DNA from 3 places in the Streptomyces sp. NPDC055749 genome. Region 3 is predicted to be linked to each of the others. Evidence: predicted binding sites of a transcription regulator. Region 3 holds the regulator's gene; each other region holds the start of a gene.
The links. The regulator HrcA, encoded in region 3, represses chaperone genes, less so after heat shock. The targets are predictions, from matches to a motif close to TTNGCACTCNGNNNNNCNGAGTGCNAA.

Region 1 (3,274 bases), on a different contig from region 3:
GTGATCCCGATCGCGTCCGGCTCGCAGCTCACGAAGATCGACAAGGGGCTCCAGGAGCTCATCAAGCTCGGTCTGGTCGAGGACAAGCCGTACAAGATCTTCGGTGCCCAGGCCGAGGGCTGCTCCCCGGTCTCGGTGGCCTTCAAGGCCGGTCACGACGTCGTGCGCCCCCAGAAGCCGAACACGATCGCCAAGTCCCTGGCGATCGGGAACCCGGCCGACGGCCCGTACGTGCTGGACATCGCCCGCCGCACCGGCGGCGCCGTGGACGACGTGAACGACGAGCAGATCGTCGACGCGATCAAGCTGCTCGCGCAGACGGAGGGCATCTTCGCGGAGACCGCGGGCGGGGTGACGGTCGGCGTGACGAAGAAGCTGATCGAGGCGGGTCTGCTCGACCCGACGCTGACCACGGTCGTCCTGAACACCGGTGACGGCCTCAAGACGCTCGACGCGGTGGCCGCGACCTCGCAGGCGACCGCGACGATCCGGCCGAGCCTGGACGCGTTCCGCGACGCCGGCCTGGCTACGAGCTGACCACCCGAGACCGAAGGAAGGCACCCACCATGAGCGTCAAGGTCCGCATCCCCACCATTCTCCGCACCTACACGGGCGGCCAGGCCGAGGTACCGGCCGAGGGCGCGATCCTCTCGGAGGTCATCGACTCCCTGGAGAAGAACCACCCGGGCATCGCCGCCCGCGTCCTGGACGACCAGGGCAAGCTCCGCCGCTTCGTGAACGTGTACGTCAACGACGACGACGTGCGCTTCGAGGGCGGCCTGGAAGCGGCCACCCCGGACGGCGCGGGTGTCTCGATCATCCCGGCCGTCGCAGGCGGCTGCTGACTTCGCAGCGTTACCCCTGTTGCCCCCTCCGCGAGAGAAGCGGAGGGGGCAATTCTGCATGGTTAGACGCGGTAGAGTTGGGAAGTCCCCTCCGCTGCCTGTGCCGCCCGCATATGAGAATGCGCCCGGTCGCGATAAGAAGCAGCCAAAGTGTTCGACCCCCTTGCGTCATAAGTGGCCTTTGTCGGGCCCGACTTGCCCAGGAATCTCATGAATTCCCCATAAAGGGGCGATCGGCTGTGCCCAGATTTCTCGTCCGATTGACCTGTTGCAGAGGGCAGTTGGGCAGATACATTCGGCCGCGGTCGACGCGTTCCGGCGCACACACCCTCTCCTGTCGGAGGGTGAGTTCTGACCCGGGCCCGCGAAGTGCGGTCCTGTGCAAGGGCCAGTAATAGGGGAGTTAGGCATGGCTCAGGGCACCGTCAAGTGGTTCAACGCGGAGAAGGGGTACGGCTTCATCGCGGTCGACGGTGGTGCGGATGTTTTCGTCCACTACAGCGCGATCCAGATGGACGGGTACCGCACCCTCGAAGAGGGTCAGCGAGTTGAATTCGAAATCTCGCAGGGCCAGAAGGGGCCGCAGGCGGACATGGTCAAGCTCGCCGTCGGCTGAGCTCGGCGCGGTCGGCCAACGACACTACTCACGCGCGCAGGGCCCGTACCCCCAGGGGTGCGGGCCCTTCGTGCGTCCTGGACCCAGTCGCGCGTCCCGGATCCGGCCCTCGTGTTTGTCCACATCCCGAGGGGGACGCTTGCACTCGCAGGGGTCGAGTGCTAATCATTGGCGTTAGCACTCTCCAGGTGAGAGTGACAGAAACTTGGACCGGGCCGGTGAGGCTCGCAGGTTGTGCGGGGCAAGGAACCGCACAGCCTCTGGCCGTCCGTCGCGGGCGCCTCTCGGTCCGGAGAAATCCACCCCTGTCCGGGAGGACCACTTCACATGGCCAAGATCATCGCGTTCGATGAGGAGGCACGGCGCGGTCTCGAGCGCGGGATGAACCAGCTCGCCGACGCCGTCAAGGTCACCCTCGGCCCCAAGGGCCGTAACGTCGTCCTCGAGAAGAAGTGGGGCGCGCCCACGATCACCAACGATGGTGTTTCCATCGCCAAGGAGATCGAGCTCGAGGACCCGTACGAGAAGATCGGTGCGGAGCTGGTCAAGGAGGTCGCCAAGAAGACGGACGACGTCGCCGGCGACGGTACGACCACCGCCACCGTTCTCGCCCAGGCTCTCGTCCGCGAGGGTCTGCGCAACGTCGCCGCGGGTGCCAACCCGATGGCTCTGAAGCGTGGCATCGAGAAGGCCGTCGAGGCCGTCTCCGCCGCTCTGCTGGAGCAGGCGAAGGACGTGGAGACCAAGGAGCAGATCGCTTCGACCGCCTCCATCTCCGCTGCTGACACCGAGATCGGCGCCAAGATCGCCGAGGCTATGGACAAGGTCGGCAAGGAAGGCGTCATCACCGTCGAGGAGTCCCAGACCTTCGGTCTGGAGCTGGAGCTCACCGAGGGTATGCGCTTCGACAAGGGCTACATCTCGGCGTACTTCGCCACCGACATGGAGCGTATGGAGACGTCGTTCGACGACCCGTACATCCTGATCGTCAACTCCAAGATCAGCAACGTGAAGGACCTCCTTCCGCTGCTCGAGAAGGTCATGCAGTCGGGCAAGCCCCTGCTGATCATCGCGGAGGACGTCGAGGGCGAGGCTCTGTCGACCCTGGTCGTCAACAAGATCCGTGGCACCTTCAAGTCCGTCGCCGTCAAGGCTCCGGGCTTCGGTGACCGCCGCAAGGCCATGCTCGGCGACATCGCCATCCTCACCGGTGGCACCGTCATCTCCGAGGAGGTCGGTCTCAAGCTGGAGAACGCCGGCCTGGACCTGCTCGGCAAGGCCCGCAAGGTCGTCATCACCAAGGACGAGACCACGATCGTCGACGGTTCGGGCGAGAGCGACCAGGTTCAGGGTCGCGTCAAGCAGATCCGTGCCGAGATCGAGAACTCCGACTCGGACTACGACCGCGAGAAGCTCCAGGAGCGCCTCGCGAAGCTGGCCGGCGGCGTGGCCGTCATCAAGGCCGGCGCCGCGACCGAGGTCGAGCTCAAGGAGCGCAAGCACCGCATCGAGGACGCGGTGCGCAACGCCAAGGCCGCCGTCGAGGAGGGCATCGTCGCCGGTGGTGGCGTGGCTCTGCTCCAGGCCACGGCCGTCTTCGAGAAGCTCGACCTGACCGGTGACGAGGCCACGGGCGCCAACGCCGTGAAGCTCGCGCTGGAGGCCCCGCTCAAGCAGATCGCCGTCAACGGTGGTCTCGAGGGTGGAGTCGTCGTCGAGAAGGTGCGCAACCTGCCGATCGGTCACGGCCTCAACGCCGCGACCGGTGAGTACGTCGACATGATCGCCGAGGGCATCATCGACCCGGCGAAGG
Region 2 (3,274 bases), on a different contig from region 3:
GCCGAGCGCCGCCGCATTGGCCCTGGCCACCTCGGCGGTCAGTGGATCGCGGTCCACGGCCAGGACCTGGATGCCCGCACGCGCCAGGGCGATCGCGTCGCCGCCGATCCCGGAGCAGAGATCGGCCACGCTCCGCACGCCGAGGCCGGCGAACCGCTGGGCGCGGTAGGTGGCGACCGAGGTGCGGGTCGCCTGCTCGACCCCGTTGGGGGTGAAGAACATCCGGTACGCGTCCTCGGCGCCGAACTTCGCCACCGCCCGCTGGCGCAGCCTGGCCTGCCCCAGGGCCGCCGACACGAGATCGGCGGGGTGGCTGCGGCGCAGACGGGTCGCGGTGGCCAGTTCCCGTGCGGGGTCGTGGTCGCGTAGCTCGGCAAGGAGCGCCGCGCCCTCGGGGGCGAGCAGGGCGTGGAAGCCGGCGAGCGGGTCGGGCACATCGGACGTCGGGAGAGCGTTCACCCGGCCCATTGTGAGCCAGCCGGGGGACCGGGCGGGCCGGGCGGCGGTGTCGGGCCGGGCGCCCGGCCGCGCACTGGCAGGATGCGGCGCCATGCAACTAGTACGACAAAAGGAAGAATCCGCCATGAAGCGGAACGGACCCGGCCTCCTCGCCCGTGGGCCGGTCTGCACCGTCCTGATCGCACTCCTTGCCGCCTCACTCGCCTCCGGGTGCGCCGCCGAAGGCACGGGCGGCGCCGAGAAGGCGGGTGGCGCGGGGCGCGGCGAACGCCCGGCGGCGCCCGCCGCCGGTCAGGAGGGGCCGCCCGCACTGAAGGCGCCGCCGGCCGGCGCGCTTTCCGTGTACGCCGAGAAGGTGAAGCGGAAGCAGGCCGCCCGGGTCGCCGTCGCGAAGAAGTGGCGGCTGGCGAAGGTCCCGCTGGTCCCGCCCGCCCCGCCGGCCGTCAAACCGCGCATCACCACCCGCAAGGGTTTCGAGGTCACCGGCGGGGACGCGCTGCCGCCCGTCTTCACCACCGTGCCGACCAAGGAACGGATCGTCTTCCTGACGATGGACGACGGGGCCGAGAAGGACCCCGAGCTGCTGCGGATGATGACGGAGCTCGACATCCCGTACAGCGCCTTCCTCAGCGACTACGTGATCAACGACGACTACGGCTACTTCAAGAAGATGCAGGCCCGCGGTGTCACCCTCAGCAACCACACGCTGAACCACCGCTATATGCCCGGCCTGTCGTACGCAGAGCAGAAGCGGGAGATCTGCGGCCAGCAGGACAGGATGGCGAAGCGGTTCGGGAAGCGGCCCACGCTCTTCCGGCCGCCGTACGGCAACTACAACCGCGACACCCTGCGCATCGCCAAGTCCTGCGGCATCAAGGCCGTGCCTCTGTGGTCGTCCGAGGCGTTCCCCGACCACATGGAGTGGCGCGAGTGGGACCGCGACCTGCACCCCGGCGACATCATCCTCACCCACTTCCGCGGGCGCGAGGACTGGAAGGGCTCCATGCCCGACATGATCCGGCGGGTCATGAAGACGGTCACGGACAAGGGTTACGCGGTCGCCAGACTGGAGGACTACGTGTGACACGGGAGGGCGGTCCGGCCGCCACGCCGGGGTACTGAATTGGCACTCCGCTTGACCGAGTGCTAATCGCGGTCATAGTCTCGGGTCTGGCACTCCCCACTGGAGAGTGCCAGCACCACCGCGCGACAGGGCAGGTCCGGCACCCGCGACGACGGATCGACCTGGTCGCCACCCCAAAGACTGTTAAACCCCGTGAGATCTCCGAAGGGGGAGACCGGATCGTGTCGACCACCAGCTCCAAGGTTGCGATCAAGCCGCTCGAGGACCGCATTGTGGTCCAGCCGCTCGACGCCGAGCAGACCACGGCCTCCGGCCTGGTCATTCCCGACACCGCCAAGGAGAAGCCCCAGGAGGGCGTCGTCCTTGCCGTGGGCCCGGGCCGCTTCGAGAACGGCGAGCGCCTTCCGCTCGACGTCAAGACCGGCGACGTCGTTCTGTACAGCAAGTACGGCGGCACCGAGGTGAAGTACAACGGCGAGGAGTACCTCGTCCTCTCGGCTCGCGACGTGCTCGCGATCGTCGAGAAGTAATTCACCCACGTTTGTTTCTGTTCTGCGCCCCTGGCCCCCTGCGAAAACTAGCCGGGTGGTCAGGGGCGCAGTTCGTTTTGAGAGGACAGGCAACAGCCCATGGCGAAGATTCTGAAGTTCGACGAGGACGCCCGTCGCGCCCTTGAGCGCGGCGTCAACAAGCTTGCCGACACGGTGAAGGTGACGATCGGCCCCAAGGGCCGCAACGTCGTCATCGACAAGAAGTTCGGCGCTCCCACCATCACCAACGACGGTGTCACCATCGCGCGCGAGGTCGAGCTCGACGACCCGTACGAGAACCTCGGTGCCCAGCTGGTGAAGGAGGTGGCGACCAAGACCAACGATGTAGCGGGTGACGGCACCACCACCGCCACCGTCCTGGCCCAGGCGCTCGTCCGCGAGGGCCTGCGCAACGTCGCCGCGGGTGCCTCCCCGGCCGCCCTGAAGAAGGGCATCGACGCCGCGGTCAAGGCCGTGTCCGAGGAGCTCCTCGCGACCGCCCGCCCGATCGAGGACAAGTCCGACATCGCCGCCGTGGCCGCGCTCTCCGCGCAGGACACCCAGGTCGGCGAGCTCATCGCGGACGCGATGGACAAGGTCGGCAAGGACGGTGTCATCACCGTCGAGGAGTCCAACACCTTCGGTCTGGACCTCGAGTTCACCGAGGGCATGGCCTTCGACAAGGGCTACCTGTCCCCGTACATGGTGACCGACCAGGAGCGTATGGAGGCCGTCCTCGACGACCCGTACATCCTGATCCACCAGGGCAAGATCGGCTCCATCCAGGAGCTGCTCCCGCTCCTGGAGAAGGTCATCCAGTCGGGTGGCTCGAAGCCGCTGCTGATCATCGCCGAGGACGTCGAGGGCGAAGCCCTTTCGACCCTGGTCGTCAACAAGATCCGTGGCACCTTCAACGCCGTCGCGGTGAAGGCCCCGGGCTTCGGTGACCGCCGCAAGGCCATGCTCGGCGACATCGCCACCCTCACCGGTGCGACCGTCATCGCCGAAGAGGTCGGCCTCAAGCTCGACCAGGCCGGTCTCGACGTGCTGGGCACCGCCCGCCGCGTCACCGTCTCCAAGGACGACACGACCATCGTCGACGGCGGCGGCGAGTCCGCCGACGTCAAGGGCCGCGTCAACCAGATCAAGGCCGAGATCGAGTCCACGGACTCCGACTGGGACCGCGAGAAGCTCCAGGAGC
Region 3 (3,274 bases):
CCGCCTCCCAGACGTCGATGTAGGGGTGGCCCACCACCAGCACGTTGCTGTCGGAGACCTGGGCGGCGATACGGGACTCCTTCGAGCCGGGGACCAGGTGGTCGACCAGGACGCCCAGTCTCGCGTCCGGGCCGGGGGAGAAGTCGCGGACGATCGCCGGGAGGTCGTCGATGCCCTCCAGGTACTCGACGACCACTCCCTCGATACGGAGGTCGTCGCCCCAGACCCGCTCCACCAGTTCCGCGTCGTGGCGGCCCTCCACATAGATCCGGCCCGCCCGCGCCACCCGCGCACGCGCCCCGGGGACCGCCAGCGAACCGGAGGCCGTGCGGGCGGGGCGGGCGGGGGCGGAGCCCGTGGGGCGTACCAGAGTGACCACGCGGCCCTCCAGCAGGAAGCCGCGCGGTTCCATCGGGAACACCCGGTGCTTGCCGAAGCGGTCCTCCAGGGTCACCGTCGGGCCCTGGGCCGTCTTCTCGCAGCGGATCACCGCCCCGCAGAAGCCGGTGGCGGCCTCCTCGACGACCAGATCGGGCTCGGCGGGGACCTCGGGGGCCGGTACGGACTTCTTCCACGGCGGGGTCAGGTCCGGCTGGTAGCTGCGCATCGGACGACGATACGGCGGCGGACGGTCACGACACGCCGAAGTGCGCCGCCAGTTGATCACGTTGCATCCGTACGAACGCCGCGTCCACCACCGCCCCGTGCCCCGGCACGTACACCGCGTCCTCGCCGCCCAGCGCCAGCAGCCGGTCCAGCGCGGCCGGCCAGCGGGACGGGATCGCGTCGCTGCCGGCCTGCGGCTCGCCGGACTGCTCGACCAGATCGCCGCAGAGCACCACGGCGGGCGAGCCGGGCACCAGTACGGCCAGGTCGTGGCCGCTGTGCCCCGGCCCGACATTGGCCAGGAGCACCTGGAGCCCGCCGCCCAGATCGAGCGTCCACTCCCCGCACACCTCGTGGTGCGGGGCGACCAGGACGTCCACCGACTCGGCGGCGTCGTGCTCGGGCACCCCGTGGTGCGCGGCCGAGCTGTGCAGCTCGTCCGCCCCGTTCCGGAGCAGATCGGCGATGCCGACCGCCCCGTACACCTCTGCCCCGGCGAACGCCGCGGTGCCCAGAACATGATCGAAGTGCGGGTGACTCAGTGCGATATGCGTCACCCTCCGGCCCAGCAGACGCTCCGCCTGGGAACGCAATTCGGCGCCCTCACGGAGCGACGACCCGGTGTCGTAGAGCAGGACACGGTCCGCTCCCGCCACCAGTGCGACCGTCGCATCCCACACGGGAAGCCGTCGCCGGCCCACACCGTTGCCCAACCGCTCCCAGCCCAGCTCTTCCCAAGAGACGTCCATACAACGACGCTATCGGCAACGACCTGCGCAGTCTCGCGGTAGCGTGGCCGGTCGCCCTTGCCCGGGGCCCACCCCACCCCCGTACACTGACCGGGGGGAATGCTGGCACTCGAACGCACAGAGTGCCAGGCGGAGACCGAGAACCACAGCTGGAGGTGTGCGCGATGCTCAGCGAACGCAGACTCGAAGTGCTGCGCGCCATCGTCCAGGACTATGTCGGCACCGAGGAGCCCGTCGGCTCCAAGGCGCTGACCGAGCGGCACAACCTCGGGGTCTCCCCGGCCACGGTCCGCAACGACATGGCGGTGCTGGAGGACGAGGGCTTCATCGCCCAGCCCCACACCAGCGCGGGGCGTATCCCGACGGACAAGGGCTACCGGCTCTTCGTCGACCGGCTCGCGGGCGTCAAGCCGCTGTCGTCGCCGGAGCGCAGGGCCATTCAGAACTTCCTCGACGGCGCGGTCGACCTCGACGACGTCGTGGGCCGGACGGTGCGGCTGCTCGCGCAGCTGACCCGGCAGGTCGCCGTCGTGCAGTACCCCTCGCTGACCCGTTCGACGGTGCGGCACGTGGAGCTGCTCCTCCTGGCTCCCGCCCGGCTGATGCTCGTACTGATCACGGATACCGGCCGCGTCGAACAGCGTATGATCGACTGTCCTGCGCCGTTCGGTGAGACATCTCTGGCGGATCTTCGGGCGCGGCTCAACAGCCGTGTCGTAGGACGCCGTTTCGCGGATGTCCCGCAACTGGTGCAGGACTTGCCGGAATCCTTCGAGGGCGAGGACAGGGGAACCGTTTCCACGGTGCTCTCGATCCTTCTCGAAACTCTGGTGGAGGAGACGGAGGAGCGGCTGATGATCGGCGGCACCTCCAACCTCACCCGCTTCGGGCACGACTTCCCTGTGATGATCCGGCCGGTGCTGGAGGCATTGGAGGAGCAGGTCGTGCTGCTGAAGCTGCTCGGTGAGGCCAAGGACTCGGGCATGACCGTACGTATCGGTCACGAGAACGCCCACGAGGGCCTCAACTCCACGTCCGTGGTCGCGGTCGGCTACGGTTCGGGCGACGAGGCAGTCGCCAAACTCGGCGTGGTCGGACCGACCCGCATGGACTACCCCGGAACGATGGGAGCGGTACGCGCAGTGGCACGTTACGTCGGACAGATCCTGGCGGAGTCGTAAGTGGCCACGGACTACTACGCCGTACTCGGCGTGCGCCGCGACGCATCTCAGGACGAGATCAAGAAGGCATTCCGCAGGCTCGCACGCGAGCTGCACCCGGATGTCAACCCTGACCCGAAGACCCAGGAGCGGTTCAAGGAGATCAACGCCGCTTACGAGGTGTTGTCGGACCCGCAGAAGAAGCAGGTCTACGACCTCGGCGGCGACCCGCTGTCCGCCTCCGGAGGCGGTGGCGCGGGCGGATTCGGACAGGGCGGCTTCGGCAACTTCTCCGACATCATGGACGCGTTCTTCGGTACGGCGTCCCAGCGCGGACCCCGTTCGCGGACCCGTCGCGGCCAGGACGCCATGATCCGGCTGGAGATCGACCTCTCCGAGGCGGCCTTCGGTACGACCAAGGACATCCAGGTCGACACGGCGGTCGTCTGTACGACCTGCAGCGGTGAGGGCGCCGCACCCGGCACCTCCGCCCAGACCTGCGATATGTGCCGCGGCCGTGGCGAGGTCTCCCAGGTCACCCGGTCGTTCCTCGGCCAGGTCATGACCTCGCGGCCCTGCCCGCAGTGCCAGGGCTTCGGCACGGTCGTGCCGACCCCCTGCCCGGAGTGCGCGGGCGACGGCCGCATCCGCTCGCGGCGCACGCTCACGGTGAAGATCCCGGCGGGTGTCGACAACGGCACCCGTATCCAGCTCGCGGGCGAGGGCGAGGTCGGCCCCGGCGGCGGCCCGGCCGGCGAT

Region 1: the regulator HrcA is predicted to act here: its motif matches at 1,600-1,626, upstream of groL (chaperonin GroEL).
Region 2: the regulator HrcA is predicted to act here: its motif matches at 1,583-1,609, upstream of groES (co-chaperone GroES).

Annotation. Positions count from the first base shown of each region.
Region 1 is NZ_JBSHFH010000049.1:35,748-39,021, forward strand. It holds gene thrC (threonine synthase) at 1-537, shown strand, start outside; gene ACWGO0_RS29225 (MoaD/ThiS family protein) at 567-845, shown strand; gene ACWGO0_RS29230 (cold-shock protein) at 1,255-1,461, shown strand; gene groL (chaperonin GroEL) at 1,789-3,274, shown strand, end outside.
Region 2 is NZ_JBSHFH010000044.1:17,195-20,468, reverse strand. It holds gene ACWGO0_RS27545 (THUMP-like domain-containing protein) at 1-468, opposite strand, end outside; gene ACWGO0_RS27540 (polysaccharide deacetylase family protein) at 584-1,543, shown strand; gene groES (co-chaperone GroES) at 1,765-2,073, shown strand; gene groL (chaperonin GroEL) at 2,173-3,274, shown strand, end outside.
Region 3 is NZ_JBSHFH010000025.1:93,855-97,128, forward strand. It holds gene ACWGO0_RS20280 (DUF3097 domain-containing protein) at 1-607, opposite strand, end outside; gene ACWGO0_RS20285 (MBL fold metallo-hydrolase) at 633-1,355, opposite strand; gene hrcA (heat-inducible transcriptional repressor HrcA) at 1,520-2,536, shown strand; gene dnaJ (molecular chaperone DnaJ) at 2,537-3,274, shown strand, end outside.